One region of the Paenibacillus sp. FSL P2-0173 genome, then DNA from elsewhere that is predicted to be linked to it. Evidence: riboswitches for the same ligand, from Rfam matches in the RefSeq annotation. Region 1 holds a riboswitch; each other region holds the start of a gene.
The links. A riboswitch is a leader RNA that binds a small molecule or an ion and turns the genes downstream of it on or off. The one in region 1 is predicted to bind glycine.
Positions count from the first base shown of each region.

Region 2: linked by a shared signal. The riboswitch ahead of gcvT (glycine cleavage system aminomethyltransferase GcvT) and the one ahead of sdaAB (L-serine ammonia-lyase, iron-sulfur-dependent subunit beta) in region 1 are both predicted to bind glycine.
Region 3: linked by a shared signal. The riboswitch ahead of MKX30_RS08450 (alanine/glycine:cation symporter family protein) and the one ahead of sdaAB (L-serine ammonia-lyase, iron-sulfur-dependent subunit beta) in region 1 are both predicted to bind glycine.

Region 1 covers NZ_JBBOYK010000004.1:707,357-714,656, reverse strand. The annotation lists gene MKX30_RS23085 (Ig-like domain-containing protein) at 1-301, shown strand, start outside; gene sdaAA (L-serine ammonia-lyase, iron-sulfur-dependent, subunit alpha) at 372-1,271, opposite strand; gene sdaAB (L-serine ammonia-lyase, iron-sulfur-dependent subunit beta) at 1,261-1,950, opposite strand; glycine riboswitch at 2,162-2,277, opposite strand; gene MKX30_RS23070 (DUF6359 domain-containing protein) at 2,492-4,081, shown strand; gene MKX30_RS23065 (ABC transporter ATP-binding protein) at 4,407-5,438, shown strand; gene MKX30_RS23060 (ABC transporter ATP-binding protein) at 5,416-6,342, shown strand; gene opp4B (oligopeptide ABC transporter permease) at 6,356-7,300, shown strand, end outside.
Region 2 covers NZ_JBBOYK010000001.1:1,744,993-1,752,292, reverse strand. The annotation lists gene ptsP (phosphoenolpyruvate--protein phosphotransferase) at 1-386, shown strand, start outside; gene gcvPB (aminomethyl-transferring glycine dehydrogenase subunit GcvPB) at 505-2,001, opposite strand; gene gcvPA (aminomethyl-transferring glycine dehydrogenase subunit GcvPA) at 1,998-3,353, opposite strand; gene gcvT (glycine cleavage system aminomethyltransferase GcvT) at 3,482-4,582, opposite strand; glycine riboswitch at 4,760-4,858, opposite strand; gene gcvH (glycine cleavage system protein GcvH) at 5,252-5,650, shown strand; gene MKX30_RS07655 (PTS mannitol transporter subunit IICB) at 6,028-7,300, shown strand, end outside.
Region 3 covers NZ_JBBOYK010000001.1:1,915,429-1,922,728, reverse strand. The annotation lists gene MKX30_RS08460 (LacI family DNA-binding transcriptional regulator) at 1-109, opposite strand, end outside; gene MKX30_RS08455 (glycoside hydrolase family 1 protein) at 323-1,780, shown strand; glycine riboswitch at 1,953-2,029, shown strand; glycine riboswitch at 2,048-2,142, shown strand; gene MKX30_RS08450 (alanine/glycine:cation symporter family protein) at 2,302-3,720, shown strand; gene MKX30_RS08445 (iron-containing alcohol dehydrogenase) at 3,778-4,950, opposite strand; gene MKX30_RS08440 (carbohydrate ABC transporter permease) at 5,102-5,929, opposite strand; gene MKX30_RS08435 (carbohydrate ABC transporter permease) at 5,952-6,827, opposite strand; gene MKX30_RS08430 (ABC transporter substrate-binding protein) at 6,859-7,300, opposite strand, start outside.

The DNA.
Region 1 (7,300 bases):
TCAGGCGAAGTTTGGCGGGAAGGTAATCAGCGTACCCGTGGATGTTGATACGCTTAAATACCTGCAAACAGACGAAGTTGCTTTGAATTTGAAGGCAGGACAGCTGGCCAAGGTTACGGCTACAGCCACGTATAAGGATGAGTCGGAGAAGGATGTTTCCAAACCGGCTGTCTGGTCCTCGTCCAGAATTGTTGTTGCGACCGTCAAAGACGGTAACATTAAGGCACAGGGCAAGGGCAAAGCAGTAATTACTGTGAAATATGCAGGTAAAATGACGAAGATACAGGTAACCGTTCAGTAAAAAAGAGAGCAAGCATACGTCCAAGGACGACATGCTTGCTCTTTTTTTTAAGGAGGCTACCGCTTATAAATTATGACTTATCCTTCTTGGTCGGTGTGTTGCGTGTAAGTGATTCGGTCAAACGCTTGCCAGTCGGCGTCTGAGCCAAGCCGCCTTTGGCGGTCTCGCGGTGCTTCGACGGCATCGCACTGCCGACTTCAAGCATCACGTCAATGACTTCGTCAGACGGAATAGCGCTGCGCACACCCGCCAAAGCCATATCCGCTGCGGCAAGCGCAGTCACGGCTCCCAGCCCGTTGCGCACGATGCACGGAATCTCCACGAGTCCAGCGACGGGGTCGCAAATCAGGCCGAGTGTGTTCTTAAGAGCGAGGCCCACGGCGTGAACAGCCTGTTCAGGCGTACCACCACGCAGCTCGACCATAGCGCCAGCAGCCATCCCGATAGCTGAACCAATCTCAGCCTGACAGCCTCCCTCCGCGCCAGAAATGAAGGAGTTGTTGGCGATCACGTAGCCAATGGCTCCAGCGGCGAACAGGCCGTTCACCATATGCTCATCATCCCAGCCGAACCGCTCCTGCGCACTGATGAACACACCAGGGATAACCCCACATGAGCCTGCGGTAGGCGTGGCGACAATGCGACCCATGGATGCATTAACCTCCGACACAGAGAGGGCATAAGCCATGGCGAGCGCGGAGGCATCGCCGGAGCAGGTTTCCCCTGACCGCAGATACTCGGCTAGGCGCTTGCCGTCACCGCCCGTCAATCCACTGCGGGATACGGTGTCTTGTGTCTGACCGCGATGAACGGCTTCCTTCATGACTTCATAATAATCAGACATTTGGCGAAAGATTTCTTCCTCCGTTGTATTCGTCTCTTGTACCTGCTCTTGAATCATCAAGCGGCCAATTGTGGTGGATTCTTCAGCGCATAAAGCGCTGATTTCATGCAGATGGCTAAACCGCATCGGATTCAGCTCCTTTTTTCAAATTAATCATCTTAATTTCATACATATGAGGTAAAGAACGCAGTTCCGCAATCAGTTCAGCTGGAGCAGAACTGTCCGTTTCAATGGCGGTGAGTGCTTCACCATCCCGGCCTTTGCGATCTACGTGCATATAGGCAATGTTAATGTGGGCCGCGCCCAGCGCTGAAGTTATCGCGCCCAATGTACCGGGCTTATCCGAGTGGAGAAGCACCAGCGTAGGCAGCTCCCCGGTCAGATTGACCCGGAATTCGTTAAGCTGCTGGACATGGATGCTGCCGCCGCCGATGGAGGAGCCCAACAGTGTGCGCTGATCCTCGCCCTTCCACAGCTCGAAACGGACAGTGTTCGGATGAGGCGCGGGGAGTCCGCTGACGGCGAATTCCACGGCCATCCCGGCTTGCTCTGCCCATTGCTCGGCATCCGGAATCCGGTGATCGTCCGTATCGTAATTAAGCAGCCCTGCGATGAGCGCCAGGTCTGTACCGTGTCCCTTATACGTATCGGCAAAGGAGCCGTACAGTGTCATGCGGGTACGGTCAGGCTGCGCCCCGAGCCAGTGCCGGGCAACGCGTGCGAGCCGCACCGCGCCTGCGGTGTGTGAACTGGAAGGTCCGGTCATGGCCGGACCGATAATAGAAAATACATCTTTGAAACGCATGGTGTGGCCCCCTGTATGTTCTAATACCATACTATATGGTATTTCCGCGTCTTTGCGCGGTTATGACGGTTCCTAATGCTGACGCACAATGTGAGCACAAAAAAGGACAGGATAAGGAAGTTTCCCTTATCTCTGTCCTCGTTACCTGAGAGTTTCGTGCGGTGTTCTTACCGCCTTACCCCTTGGGTGGCTTGCGCTCTCTCCAGAGTTGCGTCAGATGACGATACATGGACCTGAGAGATTATCCGTCAGCCGGGTGCTGACGTCTTGCTCCTTCGGTGCCGCCAGAGTGTAGGCTCCCTGGACAGACTCTCCCGTCATCTTCATTCGCGTATACCGTTCTACATGTCTTCCTTAGCGTAATGTATGCCGTGCTCGGTGTCAATCACAGGTTTAATTTTTACATAAACAGGTGCGTTTCCAATAAAAAAGATTAAAATTTACATAATTATGGATGAAACCAGGAAGGAATTAGAAGATTGGCGGCTAATCTGATAAAGGACAAGTATATTTATGGAAATCATAGGAGGGATATTGACGTATGGTAAAAGGCTTGCGATTCACAGGTTCACGCTTAAAAGGGATGTTGCATCTAGCAGCGATCGTATCACTGCTGATTGGGATCTTCGTTCCATTCGGTCAGGTCAAGGCGGAGGGAGCATTGACAGTAGCCGAAGCACTTCAGCGCCAAAGCAGTGGAGGTACGGTGACGGTGGAAGGTTACATCGTCGGACATGCTACCGGATCGAAAACGGCTAACTTTTCTTCCCCGTTCGCGAATGATTTTAACGTACTGATTGCCGATCAGGCAAATGAACGTAATACGTCTAATCTGTTGGATGTACAGCTGACTTCAGCGTACAGAGGGCAATATGGGCTATCAGGCCATCCTGAGCTGATCGGCAGCAAAATTCGTGTGACGGGTACACTCGGCGCCTACAATAATTTTGGTGGAGTGAAAAGTCCAAGTGCTGTTGAACTGGTGAGCGGAAGCGAGCCGGGGGAACCAGGCGAACCTGGCAACCCGGGTCAACCCGGTACTACACTGCCGGATGGAAAAGGCAAAAAGGTGCTGTTCGATAATACGCACGCACAGACCGCTGGTGCAGCAGATTGGGTCATTGAAGGCGCCTTCTCCGACTTTGCCAATGGACTGCGTAATGTAGGCTTTACGGTAGACCAATTGAATCGTCCCATTCCTTTTACTTATGGAGAGCAGGCTATAACATATGATAAGTTACGCCAATATGATGTGTTCATTATTGGTGAAGCGAATGTTGCCTTTAAGGCATCCGAGCAGGCTGCCCTGCTGCAATACGTGAATAGCGGGGGGAGCGTCTTCTTCATCTCCGATCATTATAATGCGGACCGTAACAAAAACCGTTGGGATTCCTCCGAGGTTATGAATGGTTACCGTCGTGGAGCCTATACTAATCCGGCCAAGGGCATGACTGCAGAAGAAGCTGCATCACCGGCGATGCAAGGATTAACAAGCTCCGATTGGCTGGCGGCCAACTTTGGCGTTCGTTTCCGTTACAATGCGCTGGGTGATGTGAATGCTACCGACATTGTAGCCGCAGATCAATCTTTCGGCATTACCAAGGGTGTGCGCTCGATTGCAATGCATGCAGGATCTACGCTGGCTATTATTGATCCTACCAAGGCTAAAGGCATTGCTTATATCCCTTCAGGCACGAAAAAATGGGGTAATGCGGTAGACCAGGGAGTTTATAACGGCGGGGGCCGTGCGGAAGGACCTTATGCTGCTATTTCCAAGGTAGGTCAAGGCAAGGCAGCGTTCATCGGTGATTCTTCCCCTGTAGAAGATGCTACACCGAAATATGTGCGTGAGGAAAACGGACAGTCGAAGAAGACATATGATGGTTTTAAAGAAGTGGATGATTCCACCTTCCTGGTGCAAACGGTTCAATGGCTTGCATGGAAGCAGGACTACACGAAATTGTCTGATGTGGCAGGTTTGACTCTGGATCAGCCAACGAAGCTTCTACCATTTGAGGAGCCTGCGGCTTCCACAGAACCGCAGCCTGAGCCTTGGTCTGCTCCAGCAGCAGGCTACAAATGGTACGATCCTAGAACGTTCAAGTCTGGCTCCTATGGAGCGGCTTCATAATTATCGCCAGAAGCTCAATGTGAGCTGGTATTAGTTAGTCGTTTGATCCCTGCAGAGGGATCAGGCGACTTTTTTTGTGATGAAAATTAACCTGTGGTTGGTTATTTCATTACATTTTGTGCCAGAAAGGCCGCGCTACTGCTGGATCATTGATTTTTTAAATGATGTTGATAGCATAATCTTAATTGATATATCCATATACTGGTGATAGGATGTATTCAAATTATTCCGACAAAAACGGTATGTAATGTTCATGAGAGGTTTTAAACATCAAACATGGTGAGAATAAGCGGGACAAGACCATGGAGAATGGAGGAAGCGCGCATTGAATACCGGACCCGTGTTGGAAATTAAAGGATTATCCGTATCTTTTCGCATCAAGGATCAATATCACCCCGCAGTCGACCATCTGGATCTGACGGTCAACCCCAATGAAGTGCTGGCTGTAGTCGGAGAATCCGGCTGTGGCAAAAGCGCGCTGGCGCTTTCGATCGCACAACTGCATGACATGGAACGCACTCGTGTAGAGGGAGAGGTCCTTTTTAAAGGCACGGACCTGAACCGTCTTTCTTCAGGGCAAATGAATAAAATCCGCGGAGCGGGCATTGGCATGATCTTTCAGGACCCGCTGACAGCACTCAACCCGTTAATGAGCATTGGTAAGCAGATTGAGGAAAATCTTGATTATCATACGTCACTATCTACGAAGCAAAAAAGGGAACGTGTGCTGGAGCTGCTGGAAAGCGTAGATATACCGAATCCTGTGCGTGTGTATGAGCAGTATCCGCATGAACTGTCAGGAGGGATGCGTCAGCGTGTGATGATCGCGATTGCCATAGCTTGCCGACCTTCTCTTATTATCGCAGATGAACCAACTACTGCGCTCGATGTAACGATCCAATCGCAAATTCTCGACTTGCTCAAACAGCTTCAACAGGAGAGTGGGAGCGGAATTATCTTGATTACGCATGATCTTGGTGTTGTGGCAGAAGTAGCCGACCGTGTGGTGGTCATGTATGCCGGAGAAATCGTGGAGAGCGCTGATGTTTTTGAATTATTCAGGCATCCACAGCATCCGTACACGCGTTCTTTGCTTGCTTCCATGCCGGGATCGCATACCAAGGGGGAATCACTGCATGTCATCGGCGGCATTGTTCCCTCATTACAAGATATCCCCCGCAATAGCTGTCGCTTTGCCCCGCGTATTCCCTGGATTCAGCAGGGAGTGCATGAAGACCATCCCCAACTAAATGAAATTTCCCCTGGACATTGGGTCCGTTGTACATGTTACCAGCATTTTCATTTTGAAGACGAGGCAAAGGGGGAAGCTGCTCATGGCACTACTGGAGTTAAATGATTTGAGGGTCCACTATCCGGTGCGCGGTGGTTTCTTCCAGCGTGTTATCGATCAGGTGAAAGCAGTGGATGGCGTGTCGATCAGCATTGAGGCAGGCCAGACATACGGGCTGGTGGGAGAATCCGGCTGTGGAAAAACGACGACAGGCAGGACGATCATCGGTCTAAATAAGCTGACGAGCGGACGGATTCTTTTTAAGGGAAAGGACCTTGCGGCTCTGAGCCGTAACAACCGTCATCCGCTGCGTAGAGACATTCAGATGATTTTTCAGGACCCCTACTCTTCGCTCAACCCGCGCAAGCGCGTATTGGATGTCATTGCTGAACCGCTGCGAAATTTTGAAAGGCTGAGCAGTGAGGAGGAACGGAGGAAAGTACAGACGTTGCTGGAAAAGGTCGGCTTGAACGCCGATGCAGCCTACAAATATCCGCATGAATTTTCCGGGGGGCAACGGCAACGGATCGGGATCGCGCGTGCGCTGACATTAAACCCCAAGCTGATCATTGCTGATGAGCCGGTGTCGGCGTTGGACGTTTCCGTGCAGGCACAGGTGCTTAATTTTATGAAGGATGTGCAACGGGAATTTAATTTGACGTATTTGTTCATCAGTCATGACTTGGGTATTATCCGCCATATGTGCGACCAAATCGGCATTATGTACCGGGGCCGTCTAGTGGAGCAGGGGAGCGAGCAAGACATTTATGAGCGTCCACAGCATCTGTATACCCAGCGCCTCATTGCAACCATTCCCAATATTGATCCTACAAAACGGCTGGAAAATGCCCAAAAAAGGCGAATGCTTTTATCCTCCTACAAAACAGAGCTGCCCAAACATCTAGACGTGAGTGGAAAGCCGTTTGCACTAAAATCAGTAAGTCCATCCCATCAAGTCGCGCTACCATAAGGGGGGTACAGAAATGTGGAAATTTACACTGCGTCGGCTGCTGGTTATGATCCCTCAACTTTTTGCACTGAGCGTGCTTATATTTTTCCTGGCTAAGGCTATGCCGGGGGATGCACTGACAGGACTTATTACTTCGACACCCAATCTGAATCCGGCCGTACTGGAAGAACAGCGACAAAGACTGGGACTGAATGACCCGGTGTGGGTGCAGTATGGGAACTGGCTCGTCCAGCTTGCTCACGGGGATCTGGGCAAATCTTATGTACATAAAATTAGCGTTACCGATCTGATTGGCAGCCGTCTGGGAAACACGTTCTTTCTGGGCGTAGTAATTCTGGTTCTGACGTATCTGATCGCCATTCCGCTCGGCGTACTCAGCGGTCGTTATCAGCATAGTCTGCTGGACAAAACCGTAGTGGGCTATACCTATCTCAGCTTTGCCACACCTCTATTTATACTCGCGTTGTTGCTGCTGTACGTATTCGGATTCAGGCTCGGCTGGTTTCCAACCAGCGGCAGTGTGGATGTAGGCGTGGAGCCGGGGACATGGTCATATTACGTGAACAAGTCGTATCATCTCATTTTACCGGCGGTTACAGGCGCATTGCTCAGTACAACGGCTACGATTCAGTATTTGCGCAATGAGGTCATTGACACACGACTGAAGGATTTTGTGAAAACAGCGCGTTCCAAAGGGGTGCCCGAAGGTAAAATTTATTCCCGCCATATTTTCAAAAACTCTCTATTGCCGATTGCTGCCTTTTTGGGCTATGACCTGACGGGAGTAATTGCAGGCAACATTTTCCTTGAATCTATTTTCGGTTATCCGGGGTTAGGACAATTATTTCTCCAGTCCATCACTCAACGGGATTTTTCAGTCGTGAACGCACTGGTCATGGTCTCCGGCTTCTTGGCGCTATTAGGGACCCTTTTATCTGATGTCATCCTGAGCAAAGTC
Region 2 (7,300 bases), on a different contig from region 1:
CAAAAGAAGTGGATTTCTTCAGTATCGGTACAAATGATCTGATTCAATACACAATGGCAGCGGATCGCATGAACGAGCGGGTTTCTTACCTGTATCAACCATACAATCCATCCATTCTGCGTCTGGTGAAAATGGTTATTGATGCCGCTCACCGTGAAGGGCGTTGGGTTGGTATGTGTGGCGAAATGGCAGGAGATACAACAGCAATTCCGTTGCTGCTGGGTCTGGGACTTGATGAGTTCAGTATGAGTGCAACTTCCATTCTGCCAGCACGTAGTCAAATCTCCAAGTTGTCCCGTGCGGACATGGAAAAACTGGCTACAAAAGCTCTGGACATGCAAACAGCAGAACAGGTTGTTGAATTGGTTCAAAGCATCGAAGGTTAAGGAAGGGTATTACATTTCAAAGGTTATATCTTTTTCCAACAAAAAAATTGCTGTGTACATACAGCAGCCGGTATCTAATAGATACCGGCTTTTTTGCATGCTTTAAGTAGAATTTGTTTTAACTGCATGAGCAATTCAGTACAGGTTTGCGAGCTGCGGTAGTTTCGTCCAATCGCGTGACTGGAGTAGTATATGGTGCATTGAGCACCAGCTCAGGGTTCTCTTCTGCTTCCCGCGCAATATGAATCATAGTGTCGACAAAAGCATCAAGTGTTTCCTTACTTTCCGTCTCCGTGGGCTCGATCATGATGCATTCCTCTACATTCAGAGGGAAATAAATTGTAGGCGGATGGTAGCCGAAATCAAGCAGCCGTTTGGCTACATCAAGCGTACGCACTCCAAATTTTTTCAAGCCTCGCCCCGACATTACAAATTCGTGTTTACAATGTCCAGGGTAGGGCAGGTCAAAATGTGGAGCGAGCCGATGCATCATGTAATTGGCATTGAGCACAGCGCATTCCGATACACGCTTTAAGCCATCAGGACCGTAGCTACGGATATAGGTATAGGCACGGACGAGAATACCGAAGTTGCCGTAAAAGGCTTTAACCCGTCCAATAGAATCTCCCTGTTCCCGGTCCCAGTGGTACACCCCCTGCGGATCCCGTACGACAAGCGGCTTGGGCAAATAAGGGATGAGCCGTTGCTTTACGCCGACAGGCCCAGCGCCGGGGCCACCGCCGCCGTGCGGGGTACTCATCGTTTTGTGCAAATTGAGATGCACTACATCGAAGCCCATATCTCCGGGACGGGTAATCCCCATGATGGCGTTGGAGTTTGCCCCGTCATAGTAAACCAGACCACCCGCTTCATGCACGATGGCAGCAATGTCAGTGATTTGCTTCTCGAACAGCCCAAGCGTGTTCGGATTGGTCAGCATGAGCGCCGCGGTGTCGTTGCCTACGGCTTGACGTAACGCATCCAGATCCACCAGCCCCTCAGGGGTGGAGGGAAGGGTGACTGTTTCGAAGCCCGCGACGGTTGCGCTGGCGGGGTTCGTTCCGTGCGAGGAATCCGGCACGAGCACCTTGGTACGTCGCTCACCACGTGCTTCGTGGTATGAGCGAATCATCATCAGCCCGGTCCATTCGCCATGGGCGCCCGCGGCGGGCTGAAGCGTGACGGCATCCATGCCAGTTAACGCAGCCAAATCATTTTGGAGCGTATACAGCAGCTCCATGGCACCCTGGATGCTCTCCTCGGGCTGATATGGATGGATTTTGGCGAAGCCTGTATATCGGGCGACATCCTCATTCACTTTCGGATTGTATTTCATCGTACAGGAGCCGAGCGGATAAAATCCGTTGTCCACGCCGAAATTGCGCCGGGACAAGGCAGTATAATGCCGAATAACGTCTACTTCGTATACCTCGGGTAATGCCGCAGGTTCGCTGCGCAGCGCATAATCTGGCAAAAGCTCTGCCACCGGGCGACGGGGAACGTCGCACTCGGGAAGGGAATAGGCGATGCGACCCGGACGGCTCAATTCAAAAATGAGCGCTTGATCGTGTTCCTTCAACAGCCCTTGTTTCTGATCCTGTCCGGTGTGTGTCATAGCAATCCCCCCAAGGTGTGTACAAATTGGTCAATCTCTTCTTTGGTCCTTTGCTCCGTCACGGCAATCAACATGTGACCAGCAAGTTCCTCATAGTCCCGGCCCAAATCGTAGCCAGCGATAAATCCAGCAGCTAGCAGCTCGGCCTGGAGTTTGCTCATATCCGTACCCTCAGGCAGTCTAAGGGCAAACTCATTAAAGGTTGGTGCGTTAAACGAGGCAGTTATGCCCTTCAAGCTCAGCAATTGCTCTAAAGCATAACGGCTTTTATGCAAATTTAGCTCGGCTACTTCCTTGATCCCCTGTCTACCCATGACAGACAAGTATACAGATGCAGATAAAGCTAGCAACGCTTGGTTGGAGCAAATGTTAGAGGTGGCCTTTTCGCGGCGGATATGCTGTTCCCGCGCTTGCAAGGTCAGCACGAAGCCGCGTTTACCGTTGCGGTCTGTGGTCTGACCCACAATACGGCCGGGGATACGGCGCATATGTGCCTGAGAAACGGCAAAGTATCCACAGGTCGGACCGCCGAGAGAAGAGGAGATGCCAAGTGGCTGCGCGTCTCCTACCACAATATCCGCGCCCTGTTTGCCGGGTGTTTCCAGCAAGCCAAGTGCTAGTGGATTGGCACTGACGACCAAAAGACCTTTGTGCGCATGGATGAGGTCAGCCATCGGCTTCAGGTTTTCCACGGCTCCGAAAAAGTTGGGGCTTTGGACCAAAACAGCCGCGGTCTGTTCCGATACGGCTGCCGCTAGCGCATCAGCATCCGTTACGCCGTCCGAACAGCCGATCTCCACGATGTCCAAATCCAATCCGCGTGCATAGGCTGCCAATACCTGACGTGCCTCCGGATGGACGGACCTTGATACGATAAGCTGTTTACGGCGGGTAGCTGCGGCGGACAGTGAGCCCGCTTCCGCCAGTGCAGTCGCTCCGTCGTACATGCTGGCATTAGCTACAGCCATGCCCGTCAATTCGCAAATATACGACTGAAACTCGAAAATGGCTTGTAGCTCGCCTTGGCTTACTTCCGGCTGATAGGGGGTGTAGGCTGTATAGAATTCCGAGCGTGAAGTGATGTGCTGGATGACGGACGGAATATGATGATCATAAATTCCTGCGCCAAGGAAGCTGGCATGTGTGTCTGTATTGGCGTTGTGTCCGGCCAGCTCGGCCAAGTGGCGGGTTAAGGCTTTCTCATCGAGTCGAGAAGAGAGAGGCAGTTCCCCTTGATATCGAATGGCCTCTGGAATGTCACTGAATAAATCATCAATAGATGATACACCCACCACACGCAGCATTTCGGTTTGATCCTGTTCAGTCATAGGGAGATAACGATGCTGCTTCATAGGTTCTGACTCCTTTCGAAAAGCAAGATTTTAGATCGTAAATTAGCTAATAAAAAAGTGTGTGAGATGAAAAACCCAGAAGTTCATATCTGACATATTTGCTTTATAGAAATAAAAAGAGTTTAAGATCAGCGCGGGCGTTTATAAAAGGGTGCTGCCACCACCTCGGCACGCAGGCGTTTGCCACGAATCTCAACCTCCAACGGTGTGGAGAGGGCGCTAAAACGACTGTCCACCAAGGCGAGGCCCAGATTACGCTTCAAGGTGGGCGACTGAGTCCCCGTTGTGACCTCACCAATGTGTTGTCCTTCTGCGAATACCGGGTAATGGGCGCGTGGGATACCGCGATCAATCATTTCCAGCCCGATCAATTTGCGAGGAATCCCTTGTTCTTTCTGACGTTGCAGTGCTTCTCTACCGATAAAATCTCCTTTATTCAGCTTGACGAAGAAACCTAGACCAGCTTCGAGTGGCGAAATCGTGGCAGATAACTCCTGACCATATAGCGGCAACCGTGCCTCAAAGCGTAGTGTATCCCGAGCACCAAGTCCAGCGGGAATCAGCCCATACGACTCACCGGAACGAAGCAAACCCTCCCATACGGCTGGTGCTTCCGCAGCAGGTATATAAAATTCAAAACCGTCTTCGCCCGTATATCCGGTTCGTGAGACAAGTGCTTTTGCTCCGAACAATGGCACATTCTCATGGAAGCGGAAAGATGCCAGATTCGTAATGTCCGTATCTGCCACGGCTGCGGCAATACGTGCTGCCTCCGGTCCTTGCAACGCTAGCAATGCTATCGCATCAGACACATTCTCCATGTGAACGGATGCAGGCATATGGCGAATTAGCCAATCCCAATCCTTATCGATGTTGGATGCGTTCACAACGAGCATGTAGCGTTCCGGTCCTTTGCAGTAAACAAGTAGGTCGTCTACTACCCCTCCATCGGGGTAACACAGGAGTGAATATTGTGCCTGACCTGGTTCCAACTGGCTGACATCATTCGTGGTCACCCTTTGCAGAAAAGCTTCGGCTTCTTTGCCTTCAACCAAAAATTCGCCCATATGCGATACATCGAATAAACCCGCACGTTGCCGGACGGCCTCATGCTCCTTTTGAATGCCGCTAAACTGAACCGGGAGCTCCCAGCCGCCAAAGTCAATACAACGAACCCCAGACTGCGTCCCGTAGGACGAATATAGCGGTGTTTTTCGCAAATTAGTCATTATTCCACTCCTATCCGGTGTGATCGGCTAAACAAAAAAGACAGGCCGAAAAAAACGTATAGACGGCAGTCTACACTCTTTTTTTCAGCTCTGTCCTTGATACCAGAAAGTTACCCCGGTATGTACCGGGTTTCCCCTTGGGTGATCCGCTCCAATAGCGAATGCTCTCCAGAGATGCGTCCGGCAGAGGTCCTTTTGCCTGAGAGATTCACCTGCAATGCAGGTTTACTCCTTCGGCGCTACCTTCGGGATCAACGGTATATTACCTGGCTTTGCAGATAACAACTTGATCCGATTCGCGTGCACTTATGTCTCACAAGCGGCAACAGCTATGCGAATCTTTTTGGCAGTCTCTCCCTCCGCGTTCATCCGCGTTTGCAGTTGTCGGGGTGTTTCCCAAAGCATTTGCTATAACCCATTAATACGCAAATTCATTCAAAATGTCAATAAAAATGTCATCAAAAACAATAGAAAAAACATTTAATATATAAATAAGGATATGTAAGCGTTTGTTATAAGCTATCATATTTTTATATAGTACGCTATATGAGGTGATATGAAGTATTTTTGTTAGTATTATTGACATGAGTGTTCTTGTTGTCATAATCTTAACCTGTCTAGTACAGTGAGCAAAAGCGATTTTATTCATATGGAAGTGAGGGGAACAGAATGGGTGAAGTAAAGCAGCAACTTTGGTATACAGACGAACATGAGTGGGTTCAGCGGACAGAGAATGGAACGGTACGAATTGGTATTACAGACTTTGCACAGCATCAACTGGGTGATATTGTTTTTGTAGAATTACCTGAGGCGGGAGCAACGATTGAGCAGGGAGCGGAGATCGGTACGATTGAATCGGTGAAGACAGTATCCGACCTTTTTGCTCCGGTGACGGGAACCATACTAAAAGTGAATGAAACGCTGGAAAGTACACCTGAGCTAGTGAATGAATCTCCCTATGAAAAAGGTTGGATGATCGAAGTAGAGATGGATAAAGATGTGGAGGAAGCCTTGGGCAAGCTACTGTCTGCGGATCAGTATGAGCAGTTGATTTCCGATGAGCAATAATGGAGCATTGTAGTATGGAGTAAGAGGGTTATTTGTCTGCTCGATTTTTGTATAAAATAGTCGCTATGATTTGACGTAGCGGCTATTTTTTTGTCTTTTTGCAAACGTAATTACGTGTTTTATTCTGATTTAGAGGGTTGTCCCCATATAAGAATCATACATAATCCAGCACGGTTTTTCGACTAATTTCTATAGCTACAGGTCATATTAAGAAGAATTATGCAGGTATAATACCTTCCCGGATAATTTAAATTTAAATGTTGTCATCAACGTTCATGACGAAAGTACGTTTTCATTTCGTTGATGAAGATAGCGCTGTCATTTAGTATGAATTTTAAGAAAAGGTAGTGATGCTTACCTACAAGGAGGATTTGAATATGAGTACATTGGACGCAAAGCCAAGTTCAAAAGGAGGCACTCGTGTCGCCGTACAGCGTTTTGGCCGTTTTCTTAGCGGTATGGTTATGCCCAATATGGGAGCATTTATTGCGTGGGGGCTGATTACGGCACTCTTTATTCCGACCGGATGGTTCCCGAATGAAGGTTTTGCACAATTGGTTGACCCGATGAAAAATTATTTGTTGCCGTTACTGATCGGTTATACAGGGGGCACGATGATTCACGGACAGCGTGGAGGTGTGATTGGTGCCATTATGACGATGGGTGTCATAGTGGGAGCCGATATCCCGATGTTCCTGGGCGCGATGGTAGCTGGTCCGCTGGCTGCGTGGATATTGAAGAAGTTCGACAAGGCCATTGAAGGCAAAGTCAGATCAGGCTTTGAAATGCTGGTCAATAACTTTTCGGCCGGAATTATCGGTGCCATTCTAGCGCTGCTTGCCCATGTGGCGATTGGCCCGATTGTACAAATGATCAGTCAAGTGTTGTCGGCAGGGGTACAGTTCCTCGTGAACGCAGGGCTATTGCCGCTTGTCAACCTCATTATTGAGCCCGGAAAAGTATTATTTTTAAACAACGCGCTGAATCACGGAGTATTGAGTCCGATTGCGTTAGAGGAAGCTGCAAGAACAGGAAAATCCGTACTGTTTATGCTGGAATCCAACCCTGGGCCGGGGCTCGGTATTTTGCTAGCCTACTGCCTGTTCGGCAAAGGCTCTGCGAAGTCATCGGCTCCTGGAGCGGTCATCATTCATTTTTTCGGCGGGATTCATGAAATTTATTTCCCTTATATTTTGATGAAGCCGATTTTGATTCTTGCTGCTATAGCTGGGGGCGTTGTGGGAACCTTCTGTTTTATGTTGACAGGTGCCGGACTGGTTGCTGCTCCTTCACCGGGCAGCATCATCGCCTATTTTCTAATGACGCCAAAAGGCGGATATTTGCCAATGCTGAGCGGGGTGATCGCTGCTGCGGTCGTATCCTTTGCTGTTGCCGCAGTGTTACTCAAGACTAGTAAGCAAAAAGAAGAGGGGCTGGAGGAAGCTGCATCCCGCCTGAAAGATATGAAAAATCAAAGCAAGAGTGCAAGTGCTAACGCCACTGTAATGGAAGATAATCACGAATCTGAACGTGCTGCTGAGATTGCCGCAGCTCGAACGCTCAAGGATAAATCCGAAGTGAACAAGATCGTCTTTTCCTGTGATGCAGGTATGGGCTCAAGCGCTATGGGCGCCTCGATTTTACGCAAAA
Region 3 (7,300 bases), on a different contig from region 1:
AAATCTTAGTTCTTGTTTCGTGACTGACATGGGGTGACTGATTTAATACTCTGGATACCGTAGCTTTGGAAAAGCCCGCCAGTTTTGCAATTTGATCAAGATTCGACATGGTGCTTCTCCTCACATAAGAAAAAAATACTTGACATGAAACGCGTTACAACGATTAGGATGCTTATGAAGGCATTACGTCTATTTTAAAGCATCTGTCAATCCTTTTCAAAGGAAGAACGGTTACCGTTAGGTATTGATTCACATTTGCAGCACTTGATGGGATTACTTGACCAAAGTAAAAATCTTAAATACGGAAAGAGGTTTTTATACCATGACGAAGACGCTAAAAGGATTTCCGAAAAACTTCTTGTGGGGCGGGGCAACCGCAGCCAACCAATTGGAAGGTGCTTTTGACGTAGATGGAAAAGGATTGTCCAGTGCGGACATGGTTGCCTATGTACCCAAAGCAGAGCGCAAGAACGATCATGCTATGGAGATTTCGTCCGAGCGACTCGAAGACATTTTGGCAGGCAAAGTCAATGCCCGTTTTCCAAAACGTGAAGGTGTGGACTTCTTCCACCACTACAAAGAAGATATTGCATTGTTCGCGGAAATGGGCTTTAAGGTATTTCGTATGTCCATCAACTGGTCGCGGATTTTCCCAAATGGCTATGATGCCGAGCCGAATGAAGCGGGACTGCAATTCTACGACAATGTATTTGATGAGCTGCGCAAATATGGTATTGAACCGCTGGTAACATTGTCACATTATGAGACACCGCTGGGTTTGACTCAGAAGTATAATGGTTGGCTGGGTCGTGAAGTTATACAGCACTACGTAAATTATGCCGAAACTGTGTTCACGCGTTATAAGGATAAAGTAAAATACTGGCTGACCTTTAATGAAATCAATGTAATGACCATGAGTCCGTTTACTGGTGGCGGGGTGGTCATTGACCGCGTAGAAAACAAGCAGCAAGCGATATACCAAGCACTGCATCATCAATTTGTAGCTAGTGCACTGGCGACAAAACGAGGACATGAGATCATCCCGGGCTCTCAAATCGGCTGTATGCTGGCTCGTTTGGAAAGCTACCCACATACGTGTAACCCAGAGGATATACTGAAAGCCCAGCATGAAAATCAGATGAACCTGTTCTTTACGGATGTGCATGCCCGTGGGGAATATTCCAACTACATGAATCGTTATTTTGAAGAAAATAATGTTGTTATACACACAGAACCAGGCGATGCCGAAATTTTAAAAAATAACACGGTCGATTATATCTCATTCAGCTACTACATGACCTTGACCGTATCTGCAGGTCCAGAAGGCGAGAAAGCAGCAGGAAACCTGATTGGCGGCGTGAAAAATCCATATTTACAGTCCTCTGACTGGGGATGGCAAATTGATCCGATCGGTCTGCGTGTTACGCTGAACACGTTATATGACCGCTACCAAAAGCCACTGTTCATCGTGGAAAATGGCCTAGGTGCTTATGATAAGGTAGAGGAAGACGGTTCTGTGCATGACACATATCGTATTGATTACTTGCGTCAGCATATTGTTCAAATGAAGGAAGCAATTGCCGACGGTGTTGATCTGCTTGGTTACACCAGCTGGGGTCCTATCGACCTTGTGAGCATGTCTACTTCCGAAATGTCCAAGCGCTACGGATTTATTTACGTTGATCTGGATGATGACGGTAACGGAACGCTCAAACGCTCCAAAAAGGACTCATTTAACTGGTATAAAAATGTGATAGCAACCAATGGTGAAGAATTGTAATTCCAAATTTTCTCGGGCGGGTATAGCAGAGGACATCCTAAGGATGCAATCTGCTGTACCCGCTTTTTTGATAGACATAATAATAATATTTATTTCAGAGGGCTTCACAAACTTTTCACTTGTAATAAGCTGAAAGTTTTCTGTATAATAAATAAAAATTTCATATGTCTGGTTGATGTTTGCGGGAGATGGAACGAAAGTTCCGACCGAAGGGGCAAAACTCTCAGGTGCTTAGGCTGATTACAGCAACAAGCGGGGACCGTAAACGGACAGAACTCTGGAGAGACCCTTAATTGGGCGCCGAAGGTGCACCGCAGAGAACATCTGCTTAAACTCTCAGGCAAAAGGACAGAGACGCGAATAACCTGTGACAGGGGATGCCCTAGGCTTTTTTATAAGCTATTAGAGGCAGAAACCTGCGCAAGATGGTTGTATTTTTTCGTGCCTTTAACCTCTCCAGGAGTCGAATCAGCGGATTTGACTCTTTTTTGTTTTCTAATATGCTGGAGGAGCGGGTTGAAATGAATTTGGTACATGTGTTAGAAGCGATTAGCAGTTGGATATGGGGGGCGCCTCTCATCATTCTTGTCATGGGAACGGGGTTGTGGCTGACCATACGTTTGAAGATGCTGCAGGTATTCCGCCTGCCCCTGGCGATCAAGCTGATCGGTAAGGCCCCGAATGAAGGCAGCGGGGATGTAAGTAGTTTTGCGGCTTTGAGTACAGCGTTGGCGGCTACAGTTGGCACAGGAAGTATTGTCGGCGTAGCGACAGCCATTAAGCTGGGCGGGCCGGGTGCCTTGTTCTGGATGGTCGTTGCAGCCTTTTTTGGGATGGCGACGAAATATGCGGAAGGTGTACTTGCGGTAAAATACCGGGTGAAGGATCGGAATGGGCAATTTTCCGGCGGCCCGATGTATTATATTGAGAAAGGTCTGGGACGCCGTTTTAAACCGCTGGCGATGCTGTTTGCTTTTTCGGGCATGCTGGTAGCGTTGTTCGGGATTGGAACGTTTCCGCAGGTCAAAGCGATTGTATCTTCGACTGAAAATAGTTTTGGCGTTCCGCCCATTGTAACGGCACTGATTATTGCTATCCTTACAGGACTTGTTACTATTGGAGGACTCAAAAGCATTGCCAAGGTATCGACGAAGGTCGTTCCTTTTAAAACAGGCTTGTACGTACTGATCTGTCTCATCGTACTAATTCGGTTTGCTGACCAACTACCTGCCGCAATTGCGCTGGTGCTCCATTCGGCATTTTCAACTACATCTGCAACGGGCGGATTTGCCGGAGCTACGATTATGCTGGCGATGCGAAGTGGGGTAGCCAGAGGTATTTTTGCCAATGAGGCCGGATTGGGAAGCGCACCGATTGCAGCCGCAGCTGCCAAAACCAAATGGCCTGCGGAGCAAGGGCTAATTTCCATGACAGGCGTGTTTATTGATACGATGGTTATTTGTGTGATGACCGGGTTGACGCTACTGGTTAGTGGTGTGTGGAGCGGGCCTACCGATGCGGGCCTGATGACTCAGCAAGCATTTTCCAGCGCATTCCCGCTGGGGGCAGAACTGCTCACAATCATTCTGATTATGTTTGCGTTCACCACCATGCTCGGCTGGAACTATTACGGGGAACGCTGTGTTGAATATTTGCTTGGGGTCAAGTGGATTAAGCCATACCGCTATCTGTTCATCCTACTGGTTGCCGGGGGCGCGTTCATTAAACTGGATGCGATTTGGCTGCTGGCAGATATCTTTAACGCAATGATGGCTTTCCCGAACCTGATTGCCCTGCTCGGCTTATCAGGAATTGTAGTCGCAGAAACCCGAACCTATATGGATTCTCTGAATTCTAGTAAGAAAAAGGGCATTCTTGCAGGTGCCAGTGTAGGGGCAGCTATCCAAGTAGAAGAAAAAGGACAAACGGTTAATTCATAATTTCCAAAAGGGAGTGCCCTCAGTCATCACAGGCTTGAGGACACTCCCTTTTGAATGTTATAACGATGCGTGCAAAATAGCTGAAATATCTTCTTGGTTCAGCTTTTTATAATTACCGAAGCCTCCGTATTCCATTTCACGGGCTGCAATGTTTGCGACTTTTTCCAATTGCTCATCATTAATATTGTAATCGGCCAGGGTGGAAGGGGCACCGAGACTTGTCCAGAATGCACTCAGGCGATCAATCCCCTCCAAAGCAATTTCCTTATCCGTTTTACCAGTGGTATCTAAATCAAACATGCTGAGCATCAGCCGCTTCATGCGTGCAGCATCCTGATCCACCGTATGTCTCATCCAGTTGGGGAACAGGATCGCCAGACCGCCAGCATGAGGAATATCATATACAGCGGATAATGCATGTTCAATCGTATGCGAAGCCCAGTCCCCGAAGTAGCCCATTTGTAGTGTTCCGTTAAGGGCAATCGTTCCGGCATATAAAATCGTTTCACGATGCTCGTAGTTGTGCAAATCCTCCAGCAGCTTAGGTGCAGTTTCGATCACGGTTTGCAACACGGAAAAGCACATACGATCTTGCAACGGTGTATTTTTAACATTGTGAAAATATTGTTCAAACACATGGCTCATCATATCCACCATGCCATATACCGTCTGATCACGTGGCACAGAGAAGGTGTTTTTTGGGTCCAGAATCGAGAATTTCGGATGCGTTACCGCGCTGCCCCATACGTATTTTTCGTTCGTTTCCCAGTTGGTGATAACAGAATCCGGATTCATTTCTGAACCGGTGGCGGCGAGTGTGAGGATGGTGCCGAATGGCAGAGCCTGGGTCGGCATGTGCTTTTTGTTGATAATATCCCACACATCGCCGTCATATTCAGCCCCTGCTGCGATGGCTTTGGTGCAATCAATAACGCTTCCACCGCCTACAGCAAGTAAGAAGTCGATTTTTTCATTTCGGCAAATGTCGATACCCTTCTTAACGGTGGACAAGCGCGGATTCGGTTCTACGCCGGACAATTCATGAATGTTCAGATGTAGCGGTTCTAACGCGTTTAATACCTGGTCATATAGACCATTTCGTTTGACACTTCCGCCTCCATATACCAGCAAAATGTTTTTGCCGTAATTCAGCAGTTCCTGCTGGAGTTCTTCAATTTGATTGTCTCCAAAAATTAATTTGGTGGGGTTATAATATGTGAATTTGTTCATCTGGTAAGTTTCCCTCAGTTCTTCATTGTTCATGTTCAAATCGTAAATCGCTTAACCTGATTGCCTGTTGGATACCTAACTTCATCATGTAAGCTATTTGAAATGACGATTAACTATTATACATGAAATGAATAAGGGAATTCAAGTAAATCTAATCTTTGACCGCTCCGGCGGCAAGATCGGAAATAAACTGGCGGCTAATGAAAAGAAATAAAATAATAAGTGGCAGTACAGCCAGCAGGGTGCCCGCAATGACCATCGCATAATCCGTATTGTAAATCCCGTTCAATTGTGACAGTGCAATCTGGAGCGTGAATTTACGCTCATCCGTTAAGACGATTAGCGGCCATAAATAATCATTCCAGGCTCCTATAAAGGTAAACGCGCCGAGAAAAGCGAACGCAGGACGTAGAATAGGCAGTGCTACATTCAAGTACAGTCGAAAAAAGCTGCATCCGTCCATCCGGCCCGCATCCAGCAGTTCCTTTGGAATGGATTCTTCCGCATATTGACGAATCCAGAAAATGCCGAAGGCATTTACCATCCCCGGGATGATAAGCGCTTTGAACGTACCTACCCATCCAAAGGAGGCCATCATGACAAAGGAGGGGACAAGCGAAAGTTGTGAAGGGACCATCATCGTAGCTAGCAGAACGATAAATAGCACTTTTTTGCCCGGAAAATCAAACTTGGCGAATGCAAAACCTGCTAGTGAATCGAAAAACAGAACCAATAGGGTAACAGAACCGGCTACAAAAAGGGTATTAAAAAAGGCTCCGGCAAAATTAATCTGTTGTAATACTCTCGTTATGTTATCCAAGAAGTGGCTGCCAAACCACAATTGTGGTGGAAAACGATAGATGTCTGAGGTTGTACGGGTTGCCATGACGATCAGCCAGTAAAATGGAAACATCGACAGGATGATTCCCACCAACAATCCAGCATATAAAACAAAGGATTTTGCGCGTGTCTGCATCATGTTGTGAAGCTCCTTCCCATCGTTATTTTTTACCTTGAACGAGTTTCCAGTTTATGATGGAGAATAGAGCAATGATGAGGAACATGCCCCATCCGACGGCTGCACCATATCCAAAATAGTTGTTAATGAACGACTCGCGATACAGGTATAAAACGATGGTCATGCCACTTGCCCCGGAACCGCCGTCATTACCGACCAGGACCTGTGGCTCGGTGAAGAGCTGCATACCGCCGATGGTGGACGTAATCACCGTAAACAGAATGACTGGGCGTAGCATGGGGATAGTGATGCGGAAAAAAGCTTGCGCTCCGGTTGCCCCGTCTATTTTGGCGGCCTCATACAGCACATGCGGAATACTCTGGAGTCCAGCCAGATAGATGATTGAGTTATAGCCCATCCATCTCCATACGACCATAGAAGAAATGGCGATTTGGATACCCCATGGCACATTCAGCCATTGAACCATGGGTAGCCCCATGAGTTGCAGAAGGTAGTTGAGAAATCCAAAATTGTTGGCAAATAAGGCACCGAATATGATGGCAACAGCTACAATAGACGTCACATTTGGCAGGAAGAATCCGACTCGCCATAAGGTACGCATTTTCACAAAAGGGGCATAAAGCAGAAAGGCAATAATCAGTGCGAAGAATAGCATCGGAATCGTTGCATACACCCAGATCACAAAGGTGTTGCCTACAGCCTGCCAAAATTCATGATCTGTTACAAGGTAGCGAAAGTTGCCCCAGCCGTTGTAGGTCATGTCTCCGATCCCGTCCCATTTGTGAAACGCTAGATATAATGAAAAACCAATCGGAAACAGTCCAAAGATGCCAAACAGTAGATAAAACGGCGAGATCGCAGCATAAACGGCACGGTGCTTCCAGATTTCTCTCAGCATATTGTCCACACGCCTTTTTTGGATTTTGTTTTTACCGCTGTAATTCCCGTTCGATTCGATCCATTGTTTCCGTCCATAATGCATCGGAATTGGCATCCTGCTTGGCGACATTAGCAAGACGACGGGTCACAATGCCGTGGATGACAGGATAGCGCTCGCCGAAATAGCTGCTTTTCACATTACGTGCGGAGGTGGCAAAGATGAGTCCGGTGGCCTGACCACCAAAGAAAGGCTCGGGTGTCCCCATGATAGGATCGTTATAGACGCCGGGAGTGGACGGGAACAGTCCGATTTTGTGGTAGGCTTCCAGTTGGTGTTCCGGGTTTTGCAGCCAGGTCAGCACTTCAAAGGCTTCTTTGGGATGTTTGCTGGATTTGAGGATAGAAATGAAAGAACCACCCAGGTTGCCGTCTCCTCCAGGAGCACGGGCGACTCTCCATTTACCCGCTGTATCCGGCGCGGCCTCTGTGAGA